DNA from 4 places in the Streptomyces sp. NPDC001492 genome. Region 2 is predicted to be linked to each of the others. Evidence: riboswitches for the same ligand, from Rfam matches in the RefSeq annotation. Region 2 holds a riboswitch; each other region holds the start of a gene.

Region 1 (5,022 bases), on a different contig from region 2:
GTATCTGCGGGCGGCGCTCGACCTGGACGAGCCGGACGTCACCCCGCGGGCGCTCGCCCACCTCGGCTGGACGCAACTCGCCGAGAACGACCTGGAAGAGGCCCGTGAAACCCTCACGCGGGCACTGGCCACCGACACGCCCTCGATCGAGCCGCTGACCCGCCGCCTCCTCGGCAGCGCACTCGCCCGGCTCGGCCGTCGCACGGAGGCCCGCGAGACGCTTCTTCCGCTGGCCCGCTCGGACGACCCGGAGCACCGGCCCCAGGCTCTGGTGATCCTGGGCCGGTTGGCCATGCTGGACGGATACACGGCCGAGGGACAGCACTGGTTGCGCGAAGCGGTCGCATCGGACGACCCGGACGCCAGAACCCTGGCCCTGACCGCCCTCGGCGACGCCCCCGTCGCCTCGCGACCGGCTCTCGTGCCCGCGGGCTCGGACACCCGACCGCGGGAGATCACCACCACCCCGGGCAGGAGCGACGCCCCCGCCCCGGACGTACGGCCCTCGTCCGCCCCCGAGGAGCCCGCACGGCGGGCACCCTCGGGCGACGGCCCGCCCTCCGTCGGCCTGCCGCCCGGCCTGTTCCTGCTTCTGGGTCGCATCGCCGAGGGCGAAGGTCTCCCCGACGAGGCCCGCTACTGGCTCGAGAAGGCCCTGGCCGCCGGCCTCACCCCGGACGCCGCACGCCCGCTGCTGACGGCGCTCCCGGCCGACGACACCACCGTCTGAGCACGCAAGCGACCCATGCTGCGGCCCGGCAGGGAGGACCGACACGGCGCCGCGGCGCGAGCCCATGCAGCGCGCCGCAGCGGGTCACTCCGGCGCGGGCGTCACAGCACCGTGAAGGTCCACAGCAGATTGGTGCTGCTGCCGTACGTCGACTGCTTGGTGCCGGAGCCCGAGGCGACGTTGCCGCCGCCGTCGAGGACCAGGCCACCGGCCGGATGCACACAGCCTCGCCCGCAGCCCAGCAAGAGGTCATTGCGCCTGTTCAGGGCCCGTATTGCGGGTTGCCGCAATCCGCGTTTCCGCCCTGCCGGGGCGGCGGCGCCTGGGATAGCGTGAAAGGCAGAAAGGCCATTTGGCTGGGGCTCTTGGGCGCTAGCCCCCGTCCTTACGGGGGCTAGCGCATCAGCGGGCCGGAATCGCGTAGCGACCGAGTGTGCTGTGGTGTCAGTGGCCCGCACCATGGTGAATTTCGTCGAGGGGGGTGTTCCCGTGCTCTCTGGCCGCAGGTACCGGCTTTCGCTCACTGAAGATCAGGGTGCTTTGTGCGAGGAGTTCGGCAACATCTGTCGGGCGGTGTGGAACACCGGTCTTGATCAGCGGCGTCAGTACCGGCATCGGGGCGGATGGATGAACTTCGCGCCGCAATGCGCGGAGTTGGCCGACGCCAAACGCGAGCATGACTGGTTGAAGGCTGCGCCCTCGCACATCTTGCAGCAGGCCTTGAGGGACGTGGATCGAGCATGCCGAAGGCATGGCACGTTCAAGGTCCGCTGGCGTTCGAAGGCGCTCTGGTCGCCCTCGTTCCGGTTCCCGGATGCCAAGCAGATCCAAGTTGAACGCCTCAGCCGCAAATGGGGCCGCGTCAAGTTGCCGAAGCTGGGATGGGTGCGCTTCCGCTGGTCTCGTCAGCTCGGCGGGGCCGTGCGGTCGGCAACTGTAAGCCGCAAGGGCGCGCACTGGTTCGTATCGTTCCTCGTGGACGACGAGCAGGCCGCGCCCGCTGCACATGCGATGCCGGATACTGCGGTCGGCATAGACGCGGCGTGAGGGTCGCGGTGACGACCAGCGCTGGTCACTTCCATGACCGGCCGTTCATCACTGCGGGCGAGAAGACCCGCTACCGCAGGCTTCAGCAGCGGCTCGCGCGCCAGAAGAAGGGGAGCGCGAACCGGCGTAAGACGGTCGCGGCGATGAACCGGATCATGGGGCGAGCCATCGACCGGCGGGCGGACTTCTGCGCCCACCTGGCGAATCGCTTCACGTCTCGCAACGCGCTGGTGGTCCTGGAAGACCTCAAGACGCGCGCCATGTCGAAGTCGGCGTCCGGCACGATCGCCGAGCCAGGCCGACGCGTGGCCCAGAAACGCGGCTTGAACCGGGCCATCCTCGACAAGGGATGGCACAAGCTCGAACTGGCCCTCACCAGCGCGGCTCGGTACACGGGTCCCTGACCGCCGCGTACGCGTACGCCGAGCGCGGCGCGGCAGCAGGCCCCGCCGGTCTGATCCGTGCCCAGCTCCACGCCTGGGCGCTGCTGCCGACCCTCGCTCAGCAGGGCCGCGACCAGGAGGCGGCCGCCGCCCTCGACGTGGCCTTGACCGAACTCGAAGCCGACCCGGCAGGCCAAGCACCCGGGCGTTTCGGCTTCGACGAACCCGAACTCGCCCTGCACCAGGCCGAAGCGCACCTCACGCTGGGCCGCACCGAGCAGGCCCGCGCCCGCGCCGAGGCCTCCGCGGCCGCCTGCACCACCGGCAGCCCCGGATGGGCCGCCGCCACCCTCGTTCTTGCCCAGGGTGAGGCCTCCGACCAGCCGTCCGACGCCGCTCAGCGCGCCCTGGACGTCATCGACCGGGTGCCGCCGAGCCGCCTGCGCGCCACCGCCCGCACCCGGCTGCAGCGGCTGGAGGGCCTGCTCGCCGCCCGCCCCGCCGAGTATGTGGCCGATCTCCGCGAGCGCCTGCGCACCCTGCCGCCTCCTGTGGACGCGTCCGGCGCCGCATCGGCGTAACGCCGTTGTTGGGCATGGCCTGGCTACGGCACGGGGGACCGAGGGCGGTCCGGGGTCATTCGTCGTCTTCCTCGGGCCCGTCGTCACTGTTGTTCATCGCGTCGTAGAAGGCCTCGTCGTCGTACTCGATGCTGACGTACTGGGGCTCGAAGAGGTCGTCGTCTGGGTCGATGCCTTCGGATGACCGCATCACCTTGACGTCGCGCCGGCGGCCCTGGGGGCGGTGCTTCTCCTCGAAGCGCTGCCGGCCCTCTGATGTCACGTCATGCCCCGCGGGGGCGACGGCTCGTCAGGTTGCCGTCGCCCCCGCGGGAGAGTCAGCTGACCCGGCCGTACCAGACCCTGGAGGTCCAGATCTTCTGCAGCTTCACGACGTCCCCGGTCTTCGGGGCGTGCCAGATCTTCCCCTTCCCGGCGTAGATGCCCACGTGGTAGACGTTGGAGCCCGAGTGGAAGAACACAAGGTCTCCGGCCTTCCGGCTCTTCGCGGAGATGTGCTGGGTCTTGTTGTACTGCTGGGCCGCTGTACGGGGCAGCTTCTTGCCCGCCTTCTTGAACGAGTACAGCGTGAGCCCTGAGCAGTCGAACCGGCGCGGTCCGCTGGCGCCCCACTTGTACGGGGAACCCTTTTTGGAAGCCGCGATCTGGAGTGCCTTCGTCGCCATGGTGGCTGCCGAGGCGTCGGAGGCGACGCCCGGGACCACGATGGAGCCGCCCACTGCGGCGATGGTGAGGGCCGAGGCCGTACCGGCCCGGACCATCAGCGACGGGACACGATTGAGCGCAGTCATGCGCAACCCTTCGTCAGCCGCCTGTGAAGGATGACCTGTCGGATTCGGGCTGGCGAAGTTGCCCGGCCGCTGACGCGGCTTCACCCCAAGGGCTGCTCGACCCGGTCATGGCGTGACCGTTCCGGCGACCCGTCTTGCTTGGGTCCTCCACTCCTGCCGATCCACTCCTGTCGACCGGTCATCCGGGCGGCGGCAGGACTCGGCGTCCGCCCGGATCGCCCCGCCGCTGCGGCGGGGGCTTGTCGTCAGACAGGGATCTTCACCCATACAAGTCCGAAAATCCCAATGGAACCGGGGGTTTGTGTCGTTACTCACCACTCACCCGTTCGGGTGGACACCCCTGCGTTCGAGGGGGCGTTGAGACCCCCGAGGAGGCCCGGACCAGCACCGGAGCATCACATTCCGGCCTTGCGGCAGGCGCGTTGCGCAACCCTGACGGTCGCGAAAAAGGAGCCGCGACTACGCCGAATGGGGGTACCTCGTTTGGTCCGTTTGAACTCCGGTCCGGACGCTTCGCCGAGGGGTGGAAGGTCCAGACCGGTCACGTGCGTCAACTGTGGGGCGGTGGCGGCACCGTGACCCGGGCGGTCCGCCGCTCCCCGTCGAGCACCCGCAGGGCGCGCCCCAGCGTCGGGGCGTGCAGTTCGGTCTCGCCCCGCTGGTGCATCAGAGCCAGGGCGTCGCGCAGCTGGGCCGCCTTGCTCACCAGCGCCTGCGCGGCCCGCAGCCCGCGATACGTGTCGCCGTGCTGCGCGGGGTTGATGCGGCCGAGCAGGTCGACCACGTCGAGGTAACGGTCGATCAACTCGCCCTCGGCGCGCGTGAGGGCGGGCAGCGGCGGGAGTTCGGGTGGGAGCACCGGCCGCTCACCGCCCGGTGGGCGGGGCGAGGGTGGCCTTGCGGCTGGGGATGATCCGGTCCACCAGGCCGTATTCCACGGCTTCCTGGGCGTTCAGGATCTTGTCCCGCTCGATGTCCGCGGCGACCTGCTCCGGGCTGCGTCCCGTGTGCCGTACGAGCATCTCCTCCAGCCGGGCCCGCATCCGGCCCAACTCCTCGGCCTGGATGGCCAGATCGCTGGTCTGTCCCTCGATGGGCTCGGCCAGGAGCGGCTGATGGATCACCACGCGTGCCCCCGGCAGCGCGAACCGCTTGCCCGGCGTGCCCGCCCCCAGCAGCACCGCGGCGGACGAGCCGGCCTGCCCGAGACAGATCGTCTCCACGTCGCAGCCGACGTACTGCATCGTGTCGTAGATCGCCGACATGGCGGTGAACGAGCCGCCCGGGGAGTTGATGTAGAGCGAGATGTCCTGGTCCGGGTTCTGGTACTCGAGATGCATGAACTGGGCCATCACATCGTTCGCCGAGGTGTCGTCGATCGGCGTCCCGAGAAAGACGATCCGCTCCTCCAGGAGCTTGGAGTACGGATCCATCGTCTTGGTGCCGGAGCTGGTGCGCTCGGTGAACTCGGGCAGGACGTAACGGGCGGA
Region 2 (5,022 bases):
CATCTCACCGAGGACGACGAACTGCTGCACCTGCACTGGGGCCCCCGGATCGCGCTCGCCGGCGCCGAGGCACTCGCCGTCCGCCCGCTGCCCGACTACCGGCCCTTCGAGTCCCCGCTCGACGGACGCGAGGAGTACCCGGTGGAGGGCGGCCCCCGCTTCGTGCGGCCCGCCCTGTCCGTGCGCACCGACGAACGGCGCGGCACCGAGTGGCGCTTCGAGACGTACGAGGCGGAGGGCGACCACCTCCGGCTGGGCTTCCGGGACGGTGGGCTGGCGATCACGCTGCACTACCGGATGCGGCACGACGTCGTGGAGCGCTGGGTGAGCCTCGACAACGAGGGGCCCGCCCTGGAGCTGCTGAGGGCCGATTCCGCGACCTGGACACTGCCCGAGCGCGAGGAGTGGCGGCTGTCCCAGCTGCACGGCCGCTGGGCCGCCGAGTCCCGGCTGACCGCCTCACCTCTCACCTATGGTGAGAAGGTCATCGGCAGCCGCCGCGGCCACACCGGCCACCAGCACCTGCCCTGGGTCGCCCTCGACACCGACGCCACCGAGGAGCACGGCGAGGTCTACGGCTGCGCTCTGGGCTGGTCGGGTTCCTGGCGGATCGCGGTGGCGCAACTCCCGGACGCGCGCGTGCAGATCACCGGCGGCGCCGGTTACGACGACTCCGGGCTGCTGCGCCTGGAGCCGGGCGAGTCGTACACCACCCCCGTCTTCGCCGGTCTGTGGAGCGACGGCGGCTTCGGCGGCGCGAGCCGCGCCTGGCACGCCTACCAGCGTGCGTACGTCATCCCGGACGCCGACCAGGACCGGCCGGTGCTGTTCAACTCCTGGGAGGCCACCGAGTTCGACATCTCCGAGGAGCAGCAGGGGGCCCTCGCGCGGCGGGCCGCGGCCATCGGCGTCGAGCTGTTCGTGGTCGACGACGGCTGGTTCGGCAAGCGCACCAGCGACCGCGCGGGACTCGGCGACTGGACGGTCAACCGGGACCGCTTCCCGAAGGGCCTCACGCCTCTCGCGGACTATGTGCACGCCCTCGGCATGCAGTTCGGCATCTGGGTCGAACCCGAGATGGTCAACCCGGACAGCGAGCTCTACCGCGCCCACCCCGACTGGGTGCAGTTCCAACCGGGACGAGAGCGGACGGAATTCCGCAATCAGCTGGTGCTGAACCTGGCCCGCGAGGATGTCCAGGAGTATCTCTGGCAGCAGCTCGACGCGCTCCTGTCCAGTGCCCCCATCGACTATGTGAAGTGGGACTTCAACCGCTGCTTCACCGACGCGGGCTGGCCCGGCGAGTCCTACCCGCAGCGCCTCTGGGTCGATCATGTCCGGGGCCTGTACGCCCTGTTGGACCGGCTGCGGGCGGCCCACCCCGGTGTGGCCTTCGAGTCCTGCTCGGGCGGGGGCGGACGGATCGACCTCGGGATCATGAGCCGTACGGACCAGGTGTGGACCTCCGACAACACCGATCCGCTCGACCGGCTCGCCATCCAGCACGGCTTCAGTCAGATCCACCCGGCGCGGGTGATGGCCGCCTGGGTCACCGACAGCCCGAACACCCAGCTCAACGGCCGGGTCAGCTCACTGCGCTTCCGGTTTGTGAGCTCCATGGCCGGCGTGCTCGGGGTCGGCGGGGACCTCACCCGGTGGACCGAGGAGGAGCTCGCCGAGGCCGGCGAGTGGGTGGCGCTCTACAAGGGGATCCGGCCGCTGGTGCAGCACGGCGACCTCTACCGGCTGCGGCCCCCGCGGGGCGGGCTGAGCGCGGTGCAGTACGTGCGCGGGGACGAGGCGGTCGTCCTCGCCTGGCTTCAGGCGCAGAGCCACGGAGAGCCCGTACCGGCGCTGCGACTGCGGGGGCTCGACCCGACGGCATCGTATGAATGCCCCGAAACGGGCGAAATCCATAGCGGTGCCGTATTGCTGCATCACGGCCTGCGGACCGGATTGCGTGGCGACCTCGACGCGGCAGTTTTCCGTCTGCGGCGCATCTGAGCCTTCTGTCCGGTTTGGCGCTCCTTCTTCCTCTTCATTCCAACTCGCTCCCGCATAGGGGATCCTGGAGCAGGGGCACGTGAGGAGCGTCATATCCGTGACGGTGCGTGGCGCGTCATGTTCACGTAATTCATATGGGCAACAAGGCTGTTTGACGGAGACGATCACCCCGGAATTCACGCAGGGTCACCGCGTTTTCTCTCAAGGGATCAATAAAAACGCATTCACGGGGAACCGGCACTTGTTCCTTTGCGTCGTGGTCGCTTACGTTCGCCACCAATCCGGACGGACGCCCAATCCTGCCGCCGCCCGGTGCCCGCAAAACTCACCCGTGAACGGCAGGAGCGGGGGACCCACAGGTACAACCGCCTGTTCCGGTCTCCGGAACGGCTAGGGGTAAAGCCGCGTCGCATACGCGGCCGGGCATCTCCAGCCCGAACCCGACAGCTCACCTCGCAGGCGCCGGAGAGGAATTCGTCATGCCCGCGAAGGGTAAGCACCGTCGCCCGAAGCCCCAGCGCTTCACTCGTTCCATCGCCGTCGCCGGAACCGGTGGCGCCGCACTCGCTCTCCCGCTCATGGGGGCCACCGGCGCCCATGCCGCCACCACTCAGTCCGCTCCTCGGGCGGTTTCCGAAAAGGCCGCGCAGTCCCTTCCGGCCGCCGAGAAGAAGGCGACCCAGAAGAGTGCCGCCGGCCATGCGGGTGTGCGGACCTATTCGGTGCGGGCCGGCGACTACCTCTCGAAGATCGCCGACGAGCATCATGTCGCCGGCGGCTGGCACAGGCTCTACTCGGACAACCGCAGGGCCGTCGGCGACGACCCGTCGCTGATCCATCCGGGCCTGAAGCTGACGATCGGCCGGAAGGCCGCGAGGGACACCGCCAAGTCGTCGTCCTCGTCCGCCTCGAAGACGTCGTCCTCCAGGGCGACCGCCACCAAGGCCTCCGAGTCCGCACCCACCGGCTTCACCCTCCCGGTGATCGGCGGCACCATCGGCACCGGCTACCACGTGGCCGGCAGCATGTGGTCCAGCGGCTACCACACCGGCGTCGACTTCGTCGTCCCGACCGGCACCTCCATCAAGTCCGTAGGCGCGGGCACGGTCGTCTCCGCGGGCTGGGGCGGTGCCTACGGCAACCAGGTCGTCGTCAGGCTCGCCGACGGCTACTACGCCCAGTACGGCCACATGTCCCAGATCTCCGTCTCGGCCGGCCAGACCGTGACCGAGGGCCAGCAGCTCGGCCTCTCCGGCGCGACCGGCAATGTGACCGGCCCGCACCTGCACTTCGAGATCCGCACCACGCCCGACTACGGCTCCGACGTGGACCCGGTCGCCTACCTCCGCTCGAAGGGCGTCGGCGTCGGCTGACATCCCCCCGCAATCACCTGCCCGACACGCTGCCGAAGGCCGGACCTCGATCCCCGGGTCCGGCCTTCGGTGTGTCCCCGCACCATCGCTGACGCCTCAACAGCCCTGGTAGGAGGGTTATTCCGGGCTTGGTGAACACTTTAGAAGTGGCTTATCTCACCGCGCGTCAACCCTTTCCTACGGTCGCGTAGGTCACATTCGAAGGTGAATCATGGTCGATGTGACAGACGATTCGAAGAGTGACAGCAGATCAGTGATCGGGTCGTACGTTGCGGTGGGGGACAGCTTCACCGAGGGCGTCGGCGACCCCGGCCCCGACGGTGCGTTCGTCGGCTGGGCCGACCGGTTCGCGGTACTTCTCGCGGACCGGCGACCCGAGGGCGACTTCAGTTACGCGAACCTCGCCGTGCGCGGCAAACTGCTCGACCAGATCGTGGAGGACCAGGTACCGCAGGCCGTCGAACTGGCGCCGGACCTGGTCTCCTTCTGTGCGGGCGGCAACGACATCATCCGTCCCGGCACCGACCCCGACGAGGTCGCCGAGCGTTTCGAGCGGGCGGTGGCCAGGCTCACCGAAGTCGCCGGCACCGTCATGGTGACCACCGGCTTCGACACCCGTGGCGTCCCCGTGCTCAAGCACCTGCGCGGCAAGATCGCCACCTACAACGGTCATGTCCGGGCCATCGCCGACCGGTACGGCTGTCCCGTGCTCGACCTGTGGTCCCTGAAGACCGTGCAGGACCGCAGGGCATGGGACGGCGACCGTCTCCACCTCTCACCCGAGGGGCACACGCGCGTGGCGCTGCGCGCCGGGCAGGTCCTCGGTCTCGAGGTGCCGGCCGACCCCGACCAGCCCTGGCCGCCGCTCCCGCCGCGCGGCACCCTCGAGGTGCGACGGGACGACGTGCACTGGGCGCGTGAGTACCTGGTGCCGTGGATCGGCCGACGGCTGCGCGGCGAGTCGTCCGGGGACCATGTCACGGCGAAGGGCGCACTGTCGCCGGACGACATCAAGATGCGGATCGCTTCGGTGGCCTGAGGGCTGCCCGGGGTCGTCCGAATCCGTGCTGGGCGAGGCGCTCCGGATGGCTTGAGAACGGCCCTCGCCGCGACGGGCGGTGAAGCGGCCCGGTGGCACGAGCCCCCGCCGAGTGCGGGGGCTCAGTGCTCCGAAGCCGTCAACATCGCCCGCTCCAGCCCCAGTTCCCGGGCCAGCGCCTCGTCCACCCACTCCTGGGCCCGTGCCCGCGACACCGCACCGGCGTACGAGGTCAGCTGTACGGCGAGCCCGTCCAGCAGGGCGGTCAGCCGCAGAGCCGCGCCGTGCGGGTCCGGGCAGTCGAACTCGCCCGAGGCCACGCCCTCCGCGACGACCTCGGCGATCGCCGCCTTCCACTGTGTGTCGAGGTCGCGCGTGACCTCCCGCAGCGCGGGCTCGCGCAGCGCCGCCGCCCAGCCCTCGATCCACAGCCGCCAGCCCTTGGCCTGGCCCGTCGGCGCGTACCAGCGCACCGCCGACCGCAGCCGCCGCAGCGCCGTCGTACGGCGGCCGAGAAGCCGGCGCAGCTGCGCGAGGTCGTCCTCGGCCGCGAAGGTGAAGGCGGCGGCGACCAGCTTCTCCTTGGTCGAGAAGTGGTACAGCACC
Region 3 (5,022 bases), on a different contig from region 2:
TGTCGCCGATCAGCCGCGCGGTCGGGCTCGCGGACCATGCGGCACCGGCCGCCTCGCGCGCCGTGCGGGGAGTCCGGTCCGGCCCGGCCGCGTAGTGGTCCGCGAACGGAAAACCCGCCCGCAGCAGGCCCAGATCCTCCTTGCCGAGCCCGTCGAACGCGACGGCGACCTCGGACGGCATGCCGACCGTGCCCCGGGCCTCGTTCCAGTCGTCGAGCTTGTAGATCAGGGTCTCGCCGCCGCACAGGCCGGGCAGGGCGCTCGCCAGCAGCGGCCACAGCCGATCCGGCTCGCGCTCGTTGAGGGCGGCGACGGCCACCGACAGCATGCGTTCGTGGGCCCCGCCCGGCACCTGTGCCACGTTCTTCTCCGCTCGTGCGCCGCGTACGCAGTTGTACCCATACCGGCGACGCCGTCCGCTGCCCGACACTGCATGCGAGCACCCTCGAGCAACAACGACGTTCTCGGACACTCCAGCACATCGGCGCCACGGCAGCCGCAGCGGGGGAGTCCCGGCGACAGGGCCTGGGGCGGCCATCGGTCCCCCACGCCGTGCGGGGCCGCCGGCGCGGGGGACCGGCGGCCCCGCACGGCTCACTCCGGCACGGGCGGGTTCGCACGCATCGCATCCGAGATCGACTTGACGCCACCGTGCGGGGTGAGGCCCCCGTCCACCGGAATCTCCGTACGTGTGAGGAACAACAAGGAGGCCGCCGACTTCCGTCGGCGGCCTCGCTGTTGATCGAGCTGTCGGTGTCACGCCCCGACCGGCGTTCCTGACCTCACGCGGGACGTACGGCGATACGGACCGCGGCTTCACCGGCGTAGTGGACCGAGTCCTCGCGGATGACCGCGCCCGGGCCGGGCGCGTGAATCATCAGGCCGTTGCCGGTGCAGATGCCGACGTGGCTGAAGTTGTCGTTGAAGAAGATCAGGTCTCCGGGGCGGCTCTCGGCGAGGGGAATCACCGTGCCGGCGCTCGCCTGCTCGTAGGTGGTGCGTGGCAGGGTGACCCCGGCGGCCCGCCAGGCGGCCTGGGTGAGTCCGGCGTTGTCGTACGACTCCGGCCCGACCGCACCCCACAGGCACGGCCTGCCGATCTGGGCACGGGCGAAGTCGATCGCCCTGTCGGCCTTGGTGACGGCTGAGCTGCCGGCGGCGGGCACGCCCGTCTCGAGCACGGACGGCTGCATGGTCCAACCCCCGGCCTGGGGTATGCCGCCGGTGTCGAGGACGGACGGCTGGGTGCGCCACTCCTCGGCCGTGGGTGTGCCGGTGTCGAGCGCAGAAGGCTGCGCACGCCAGTCCGCGGCGGGGGTGACGCCGGTGTCGAGGACGGACGGCTGGGTGCGCCACTCCTCGGCCGTGGGTGTGCCGGTGTCGAGCGCAGAAGGCTGCGCACGCCAGTCCGCGGCCGGGGTGACGCCCGTGTCGAGCACGGACGGCTGCATGATCCGCTCCTCGACCGCGGGTACGCCGGTGTCGAGCACGGACGGCTGCATGAGCTGCTCACCGGTCGGGTACATGCCGGTGTCGAGCACGGACGGCTGCATGAGCTGCCCGACGGCCGGGGTCACGCCCGTGTCGAGGACCGTCGGCTGCTGCAGCCGCCACGCCTCCTCGTTCGCCCGGTGGGTCTGGTCCCCCTGGTCCTGCCAGGGCTGCTGGGACGGCAGGGCCTGGGCGGCCGGGCGCGGCGCGGAGGTCTGCCGGGCGGTGTACCGGTACAGCAGCTCGCTGGCCGCCGCGATCTTGCGCTGGTTCTGCTCCTTGGACCTGCGCAGGGAGGACTGCTTCGACTCGGGGGCCGCCGCGGGCAGGGCGGGAGCGGCCTCCTGGCGGGGCTGCGGAATGGCGGGCAGCGCGGCCGTGGGGCCGGCGGTCAGCTCGGCCACCGGCCTGCGGGACTCCGCGGAGGGCAGCTCGGCCACGGGCCGGACGCTCGCCCCCGGCCCATCGGCGGCGCTGCGGCTGTCCGCCGGACGCGCGGGCCGGGGCTCCGCCCCTCGGGCCGGCGTACGGTCGGCCGGCAGCACCGCGGGAACCGTCGGGCCCAGGGACGCACGCGCTCCCTCGAACCACCGCCGGGACACCGAGTCGAGTGCCGGATCCGAGCGGCCGCGGTCGCGGGGCGGGGCGGCGGGCGGCCGTGCTCCCATCAACTGGGCGCGGGTGAAGTTGAAGTTGCCGGTGTCGGACTCGGCCTGGTCGTAGAGGCTGCTCACCCGCTGCCGGACGGCCTCGCGGCTGGGGCCCTCGTCACCCGTGGTCGGTGCGGCGTCGGCGGTCTGCGAGAACAGCGCCACCGAGGTGAGGGCGGCGGTCGCGAGAGCGGAATTGCGCATACCGGGAAGGCCGATGCCTCCGGTGCGCGATGGTCGATCCGGCGCCATGGGAGCCGTACTCCTTCCGTACTCCGCCTACCGAGTTAGCTGTCGGGTTCGGGCGGTCGGTTCCGGAAGGCATGCCCTACGGCCCCTGCCCGGGCGGGCAGTTGGGCCGATTCACCCCGTGGTTCGGTTGGGTCCCCGGTTCCGGCTGCCACGGGGGCGCACCGGATTCGGCGGAGGCCGCGCGTCCCGGCGGGGTTCGCCGGAGGAACTCGTGCGGCCTGATGCCACGCTAGCCAACTTGTGCGGCTCGTGTGAAGGTTGAAGGCCGGAATGTCCGATACGCTTTTGTGACCTTCATCGTGACGGGCCGTCAGATCCGTGCGTTGTGCACGCAGTGGATCCGGACGGCAACCGTCCGTCGCGAACAGGCCGTGTCAGGGCCGCGGACCGTCGCCGCGCTCCTCGCGCTCGGCGTTGCGCTTCTTGATGCGCGCCGCCTCCTTGCGGACCTCGGCCTGGGTGGCGCGCTCCTTCTGCAGCCACTCGGGCTGTTCCTGCTTCAGGGTCTCGATCTGCTCGGTGGTGAGTGCCTCGGTGATCCCGCCGCGGGCCAGACCCGCGATGGAGACACCCAGCTTCGCCGCGACCACCGGACGGGGGTGCGGGCCGTTCGCTCGCAGCTCGCGCAGCCACTCGGGTGGCTCGGCCTGGAGCTGGTCGAGCTCGGCTCGTGAGACGACACCCTCCCGGAACTCGGCGGGGGTGGCATCGAGGTACACACCCAGCTTCTTCGCCGCGGTCGCGGGCTTCATCGTCTGGGTGCTCTGGTGCGAGTTCATGCCCTCCAGGGTATCGAGCGTGTTCGAGACCTCCGACCACGGCCGGTAGCCTGGCCTGGTGACAGGCTCCGAGGAATCCCAGGCGTTCCGGCTCGCGTACGTCCCGGGGGCGACGCCCGCCAAGTGGGCGCGGATCTGGAACGAGCGCCTGCCCGACATCCCGCTGAGCCTCCTCGCCGTACCGGCCGCCGAGGCATCCGGCGTGCTGCGGGCCGGCGGGGCCGACGCGGGACTCGTACGGCTGCCGGTCGACCGTACGTTCTTCAGCGCGATCCCCCTCTACACCGAGACGACGGTCGTCGTCGTCCCCAAGGACCACGTGATCACGGCGGCGGACGAGGTGACCGTGGCGGACCTCGCGGACGAGGTCCTCTTCCACCCCCTCGACGACGTCTTCGACTGGGACCGGCCGCCGGGCGAGCCCGCCTTCGAGCGCCCCGCCACCACCGAGGACGCCATGGAACTCGTCGCGGCGGGCGTCGGCCTCCTGGTCGTCCCCCAGTCGCTGGCCCGTCTGTACCACCGCAAGGACCTCACGTACCGGCCGCTGGTGGACGCCCCCGAGTCGAGCGTCGCCCTGGCGTGGCCCGAGGAGGCGACCACGGACCTGGTCGAGGACTTCATCGGAATCGTCCGCGGCCGCACCGTCAACAGCTCCCGCGGCCGCAAGGCGCCGGCACCGGAAACGAAGGGCAAGGCGGGCGGCTCGGCCGGTACCCGGCGCAAGCCGGCAGCGGGGAAGACGGCCGGGAAGTCGGCGGGGCGCAACCCGAGGGCCGGTTCCGACGTCTCCCAGGGCGCCAAGCGAAGGAAGCCCCGCCGCCGGGCCTAGCCTCCCCCGGGGTGGCCTCGCCCCGTTCCGACCATCCGGTGGGGCGATGGACGGGAGGCGGGGGAGTTTTGCTTCGCAAGGGGGTGCGGCGCGCGGGCGCCGCCGCGGACCGGCTGCCTGCCCACGGACCGTGGGACGACCCGGCCGGCCGTGGATACCGTCCGTCACGCGGTGGGCCGTGGCGGGTGGCGGCGTTCGTCGGGCGCACGCTGCGCGGCGAGTGGCAGGCCATCGTCGTCGATCCGGTGCGGCAGCTCAGACGTCGTGGGCTGCCCGCACTGTTCCTGGCGTTCCTGGCCGCCTTCGGCGTCATCTTCTTCCATGCCCTGGCACAGCGGCCGGCCGGTGCGGTGGTGGTGCGGCTGCTCGGCGGCGTCAGGGGCGACCTGCCGTTGTGGCTGGCCCTGCTGCGGACGCCGGTGTCGCTGTATGTCCCGGCCCTGGATCTGCCCGTGTGGGGCGGGATCACGAGCCTGTTCCTCGCGTTCGCCCTCGCCGAGCTGACGCTCGGCCGGGCCGCAACGCTCGTCATCTCCTACGCGACCACCCTTGCCGGCACCCTCATGGTGCGCGTGATGCTCGCGCTGGGCCCGGGCTGGGGCGGGCTGGGGCTGCCGCCCGGGATCGGGCAGGTGCTGGACACCGGACCCTCTGCCGCCGTCGTGGGCCTCTTCACCTATCTCGCCGTCGTCAGGCGCGCTCCCGTCGTGTTCGCCCTCACCGGCGGGTCGATGGTGTGGGAGTCGATCGCCGTACCCAATCTGGCCGGTCGCGAGCACCTGATCGCGGTCGGCACCGCGATCGTCCTGGCGCTGCTCCATGAACGCGGCCGCAAGCGGGCGACCGCCCGGCCCCTCCTTCAGGTACGGCGGGCGGAGTCGCCGGGGACGGGGGTCGAGCGCCCCTGCCCGAACGATCACGTCGCGGTCGGGTGAGCGCGGTCGGCATGCCTCCGAGGCCGGTCAGAGCCTGCGGGGTGCCGCCCGGTTCTGGCCGGTCCCGTTCATTCATCCGCCCG
Region 4 (5,022 bases), on a different contig from region 2:
AGAACGAGCGCAGGCAGCGCTACGACAACGTGCCGTACGGCACGGCCTTCGAGAGGCTGACCGCCCTCGCCTACCCGGAGGGCCACCCCTACCACCACACGCCGATCGGCTCGATGGCCGACCTGGACGCGGCGACCCTGGAGGACGCGCGCGCGTTCTTCCGCACGTACTACGCGCCCAACAACGCCGTCCTCTCGATCGTCGGCGACATCGACCCGGAGCAGACGCTCGCCTGGGTCGAGAAGTACTTCGGATCCATCGCCCCGCACGACGGGAAGCCGGAGCCCCGCGACGGCACGCTGCCCGAGATCATCGGTGAGGAGCTGCGCGAGGTCATCGAGGAGGAGGTCCCGGCGCGCGCCCTGATGGCGGCCTACCGGCTGCCGCAGGACGGCACGCGCGAGGCGGACGCCGCCGACCTGGCGCTCACCGTCCTCGGCGGCGGCGAGTCCTCCCGCCTCTACAACCGGCTGGTACGGCGCGACCGTACGGCCGTCGCGGCCGGATTCGGTCTGCTGCGGCTGGCCGGAGCGCCCTCCCTGGGCTGGCTGGACGTGAAGACCTCCGGTGACGTCGAGGTGCCGGTCATCGAGGCCGCCATCGACGAGGAACTCGCCCGGTTCGCCGCCGAGGGCCCCACGGCCGAGGAAATGGAGCGCGCCCAGGCCCAGCTGGAGCGCGAGTGGCTGGACCGGCTCGGCACGGTCGCGGGCCGCGCCGACGAACTGTGCCGGTTCGCCGTCCTGTTCGGCGACCCGCAGCTCGCCCTCACCGCCGTCCAGCGCGTCCTGGAGGTGACGGCCAAGGAGGTCCAGGAGGTCGCCAAGGCACGCCTGCGGCCCGACAACCGCGCGGTGCTCGTCTACGAGCCGCTCTCGCCCGAGTCCGCGGAGCACACCCAGGACGAGGACTTCCCCGAAGACCCCGAGTCCGAAGCCACGGTGGAAGCCACCGACCAGAACGAGGAGGCGGCCAAGTGACCGAGCTCGCCACGATGCAGTTCCACCCGCAGCCCCGGGCGGGCGAGGCCAAGCCGTGGGCGTTCCCGTCCCCCGAGCGCGGCGCGCTCGACAACGGCCTGACCGTCCTGCGCTGCCACCGCCCCGGCCAGCAGGTCGTCGCCGTCGAGGTGCTCCTCGAGGCGCCCCTGGAGGCCGAGCCGGCCGGTTTCGAAGGCGTCGCCACGATCATGGCGCGGGCCTTCTCCGAGGGCACCGACAAGCACTCCGCCGAGGAGTTCGCCGCCGAGCTGGAGCGCTGCGGAGCCACCCTCGACTCGCACGCCGACCACCCGGGCGTACGACTGAGCCTGGAGGTCCCGGCCTCCCGTCTCGCCAAGGCGCTCGGTCTGCTCGCCGACGCCCTCAGGGCGCCCGCGTTCGCCGACAGCGAGGTCGAGCGGCTGGTCCGCAACCGCCTGGACGAGATCCCGCACGAGCTGGCCAACCCCTCGCGCCGTGCCGCCAAGGAGCTCTCCAAGGAGCTGTTCCCGGCGACCTCGCGCATGTCGCGCCCGCGCCAGGGCACCGAGGAGACGGTCGAGAAGATCGACGCGGCGGCCGTACGCGCCTTCTACGACCGCCATGTCCGGCCCGCCACCGCCACCGCGGTGGTCGTCGGCGACCTCTCCGGCATCGAGCTGGACGCCCTGCTCGGCGACACCCTGGGAGCCTGGACGGGCACCAAGGCCGAACCCCGCCCCGTGCCGCCGGTGACCGCCGACGACACCGGGCGCGTGATCATCGTCGACCGTCCGGGCGCCGTACAGACGCAGTTGCTCATCGGCCGCGTCGGCGCCGACCGGCACGACCGCGTGTGGCCCGCCCAGGTGCTCGGCACGTACTGCCTCGGTGGCACCCTCACCTCCCGCCTGGACCGCGTCCTGCGCGAGGAGAAGGGCTACACCTACGGTGTGCGCGCGTTCAGCCAGGTCCTCAGGTCCGCCCCGGACGGCTCCGGTGCCGCGATGCTCGCCATCAGCGGCTCCGTCGACACCCCGAACACCGGCCCGGCGCTCCAGGACCTGTGGACGGTGCTGCGCACGCTCGCCGAGGGCGGGCTCACCGACGCCGAGCGAGACGTCGCCGTACAGAACCTCGTCGGTGTGGCTCCGCTGAAGTACGAGACCGCGGCGGCCGTGGCCAGCACGCTGGCCGACCAGGTCGAGCAGCACCTGCCCGACAACTACCAGGCGACGCTGTACCGGCAGCTCGCCGAGACCGGCACCGTGGAGGCCACCGCGGCGGCCGTGAACGCCTTCCCGGTGGACCGTCTGGTGACGGTTCTCGTCGGTGACGCGGCCCAGATCAAGGAGCCCGTCGAGGCCCTCGGGATCGGCGAAGTCACCGTCGTGACAGCCGAGTAGAGGCTGCCTCAGCGGCACGCGCGCGTAGGGGCCCTGGTGACTGATGCGTCACCAGGGCCCCCTAATGTCCGGATTGCGGGAGAGGTTGCCTGTCTGCCCTGTGGCATGCGCTACAAAAGGCGTGATCCGTTTGGGGATTGAAAGTGCTCCCGCTTAGCGTCTTCCGGGCTGTCCGTCAGGCACCGCGCCGCACCCGCGGCACCGGACAGCCATCGCCGAGTCCCCGTACGGCGCGAGCCAGGGGAGCCGGGGACCCACCGCAGTCCCTGGGGTGAATCGGACGCCCGCGCGTGCAGCGAGGGGGTCCGTAGGAGACCTTCCTGCTCCGAACCCGTCAGCTAACCCGGTAGGCGAGAGGGAAGGAAAGGACCAGCCACCACATGGCGTTCACGCGCGCCACCGGGAAGCACCGTCGCCCCACACGGATGCACCGCACCACCACCCGCGCCGCCGGGGTCGCGGCCCTCGCCACCACCGGCGTCATCGGCACCCTGGCAGCCCCCGCGCTCGCCGCCGACACCTCCGTCGAGCAGACCGGCCTCACCCCCGTCATCGCCATCGGCGACACGATCGCCGACAGGATCGACGCCCAGGCCGACGCCCAGAAGCAGGCCGCCGAGGAGGCCGCGCTCAAGAAGGCGGCCCAGGAGGCGGCACGCCAGAAGGCCGCCGCCAAGGCCAAGCAGGAGCGCGAGGCCAAGGAGCGCGCCGCGCGCGAGGCCGAGCGCAAGCGCCTCAACACCTTCGTGGCGCCGATCTCGAACTCGTACGTCTCCACCGGCTACCGGGCCAGCAGCTCCCTGTGGTCCTCCGGCAGCCACACCGGCATCGACTTCCACGCCGCGAGCGGCACGGCCGTCCACGCGGTCGGCTCCGGCACCGTCGTCCAGACGGGCTGGGGCGGCGCCTACGGCAACCAGATCGTGATCAAGATGCAGGACGGCACGTACACCCAGTACGGCCATCTGTCGTCCATAGGCGTCTCGGTGGGCCAGACGGTCACCCCGGGCCAGCAGATAGGCCTCTCCGGCGCGACCGGCAACACCACCGGACCGCATCTGCACTTCGAGGCCCGTACGACCCCCGAGTACGGCTCGGACATCGACCCCGTCGCCTACCTGCGCTCGCACGGCGTGAACGTCTGACGACAGGTCGCAAGACCCCTCTTGAGGCCCCGGCTCCCGAGCCGGGGCTTTCGGTGTTTCTGCCGCCCCGCTGTCCAAAAAATATCCATGGATTCCGGCCCGCCGTCGGAAATTCCGGCTCCGTGCAATAGAGTCACCGATACACGTCAATCATCGACGTTTCACGGGGATTAAGTCGGAGGTCGGTCATGCGTATTCCGGCGCACTCGGTGTGCACGGCGATCCGGGACGACATCGTCGCCGGTGTCTACGAGCGTGGCAGCCGGCTCACCGAGGAACTCCTCGCGCGCCGCTACGGAGTCTCGCGTGTCCCCGTGCGCGAGGCCCTGCGCACCCTGGAGGCCGAGGGCTTCGTGGTGACCCGGCGGCACGCGGGCGCGTGCGTCGCGGAACCGACCGAGCAGGAGGCCGCCGACCTGCTGGAGATGCGCATGCTCCTGGAGCCGCTCGGCGCCTCCCGGGCCGCCCAGCGGCGCACCGACGCCCATCTCAAGGTGCTGCGCGGCCTGGTCAGACTGGGCCAGGAGCGGGCCAGGAGGGGCAACAGTGAGGATCTGCGCTCCCTGGGAGGCTGGTTCCACGAGACGCTCGCCCAGGCCTCCGGCAGCCCCGCGCTGGCGTCGATGCTGACCCAGCTGCGCCACAAGATCGCCTGGATGTACGCCGTGGAGGCACCCGCCAACCCCGTGGAGTCCTGGGCGGAGCACGGCGCGATCGTCGACGCCGTGGCCCGTGGCGACAGCGAGCGCGCGCGGGCGGTGACCACCCTGCATACCGAGCGCTCGAGCGCGGTGCACCGGCTGCGGTTCGGCGGCCCGGAGCGGGCGAACGGTGTGAGGAACTCGCAACATGCCGTAAACATGTCGGGCCTGCGGCATTAACACGGGCGCCGTATACAAAGAGAGAACAATTCGCGGGGCATTATTTCTGCTGCCCGCGACCGGAAATTGCACCACCTAGGTGCGGGAAATGCGAAGGGCTCGCCCGGCAATTCGGACGAGCCCTTCTGTGGTGCCGTGATCAGACGGTCTCGGGGAGTTCCTCGAGACCCTCGGAGACCAGCTTCGCCAGCCGGTCGAGGGCGACGTCGGCACCCTCGGCCTCGGAGGCGAGGACGATCTCCTCGCCGCCCTGGGCGCCCAGGCCGAGAACGGCCAGCATGGAGGCCGCGTTGACGGGGTTGCCGTCGGCCTTGGCGATCGTCACCGGGATACCTGCGGCCGTGGCGGCCCGGACGAAGATGGAAGCGGGGCGGGCGTGAAGGCCCTCGGCCCAGCCGACGTTGACGCGGCGCTCAGCCATGTGATGCTGCCCTTCAGTGTCTCAGGGTTGTCTAGACCAGTTTCCCACACGTGAAGCGTCTCCGGAGCGGTTCTGTGTTCCGTCCGGGGTGGGCGGTCGGGCCGCGGCCTCGGCCCGACTTCCGTCCTTGTTCTCTTCTCTGCGGACTGCCGTGTTCTCCACAGACTGCCTCGCGCCGTTGTCGGACGCGAGCCGTACTCTGGGGCCCAT

The links. A riboswitch is a leader RNA that binds a small molecule or an ion and turns the genes downstream of it on or off. The one in region 2 is predicted to bind cyclic di-AMP.
Region 1: it holds a riboswitch for cyclic di-AMP, as region 2 does, so the genes downstream of both, ACWC1K_RS26685 (C40 family peptidase) here and ACWC1K_RS05335 (M23 family metallopeptidase) in region 2, are expected to answer to the same signal.
Region 3: it holds a riboswitch for cyclic di-AMP, as region 2 does, so the genes downstream of both, ACWC1K_RS13890 (C40 family peptidase) here and ACWC1K_RS05335 (M23 family metallopeptidase) in region 2, are expected to answer to the same signal.
Region 4: it holds a riboswitch for cyclic di-AMP, as region 2 does, so the genes downstream of both, ACWC1K_RS22180 (M23 family metallopeptidase) here and ACWC1K_RS05335 (M23 family metallopeptidase) in region 2, are expected to answer to the same signal.

What each region holds. Positions count from the first base shown of each region.
Region 1 covers NZ_JBSFHW010000022.1:44,335-49,356, forward strand. Annotated here, with positions in the region: gene ACWC1K_RS26660 (tetratricopeptide repeat protein) at 1-730, shown strand, start outside; gene ACWC1K_RS26665 (RNA-guided endonuclease InsQ/TnpB family protein) at 1,178-1,777, shown strand; gene ACWC1K_RS26670 (transposase) at 1,774-2,181, shown strand; gene ACWC1K_RS26675 (hypothetical protein) at 2,127-2,741, shown strand; gene ACWC1K_RS26680 (hypothetical protein) at 2,797-3,003, opposite strand; gene ACWC1K_RS26685 (C40 family peptidase) at 3,059-3,532, opposite strand; cyclic di-AMP (ydaO/yuaA leader) riboswitch at 3,536-3,669, opposite strand; gene ACWC1K_RS26690 (hypothetical protein) at 4,083-4,391, opposite strand; gene ACWC1K_RS26695 (ATP-dependent Clp protease proteolytic subunit) at 4,399-5,022, opposite strand, start outside.
Region 2 covers NZ_JBSFHW010000003.1:257,103-262,124, reverse strand. Annotated here, with positions in the region: gene ACWC1K_RS05340 (alpha-galactosidase) at 1-2,004, shown strand, start outside; cyclic di-AMP (ydaO/yuaA leader) riboswitch at 2,321-2,479, shown strand; gene ACWC1K_RS05335 (M23 family metallopeptidase) at 2,484-3,377, shown strand; gene ACWC1K_RS05330 (SGNH/GDSL hydrolase family protein) at 3,631-4,416, shown strand; gene ACWC1K_RS05325 (TetR/AcrR family transcriptional regulator) at 4,539-5,022, opposite strand, start outside.
Region 3 covers NZ_JBSFHW010000009.1:21,520-26,541, forward strand. Annotated here, with positions in the region: gene ACWC1K_RS13880 (LuxR C-terminal-related transcriptional regulator) at 1-361, opposite strand, end outside; partial or broken gene ACWC1K_RS13885 (3-oxoacyl-ACP reductase) at 595-699, opposite strand; gene ACWC1K_RS13890 (C40 family peptidase) at 783-2,345, opposite strand; cyclic di-AMP (ydaO/yuaA leader) riboswitch at 2,402-2,576, opposite strand; gene ACWC1K_RS13895 (DUF5997 family protein) at 2,768-3,172, opposite strand; gene ACWC1K_RS13900 (LysR family substrate-binding domain-containing protein) at 3,231-4,004, shown strand; gene ACWC1K_RS13905 (hypothetical protein) at 4,190-4,939, shown strand.
Region 4 covers NZ_JBSFHW010000017.1:49,704-54,725, reverse strand. Annotated here, with positions in the region: gene ACWC1K_RS22190 (M16 family metallopeptidase) at 1-980, shown strand, start outside; gene ACWC1K_RS22185 (M16 family metallopeptidase) at 977-2,365, shown strand; cyclic di-AMP (ydaO/yuaA leader) riboswitch at 2,569-2,733, shown strand; gene ACWC1K_RS22180 (M23 family metallopeptidase) at 2,746-3,510, shown strand; gene ACWC1K_RS22175 (GntR family transcriptional regulator) at 3,699-4,391, shown strand; gene ACWC1K_RS22170 (HPr family phosphocarrier protein) at 4,531-4,812, opposite strand; gene ACWC1K_RS22165 (bifunctional acetate--CoA ligase family protein/GNAT family N-acetyltransferase) at 5,021-5,022, shown strand, end outside.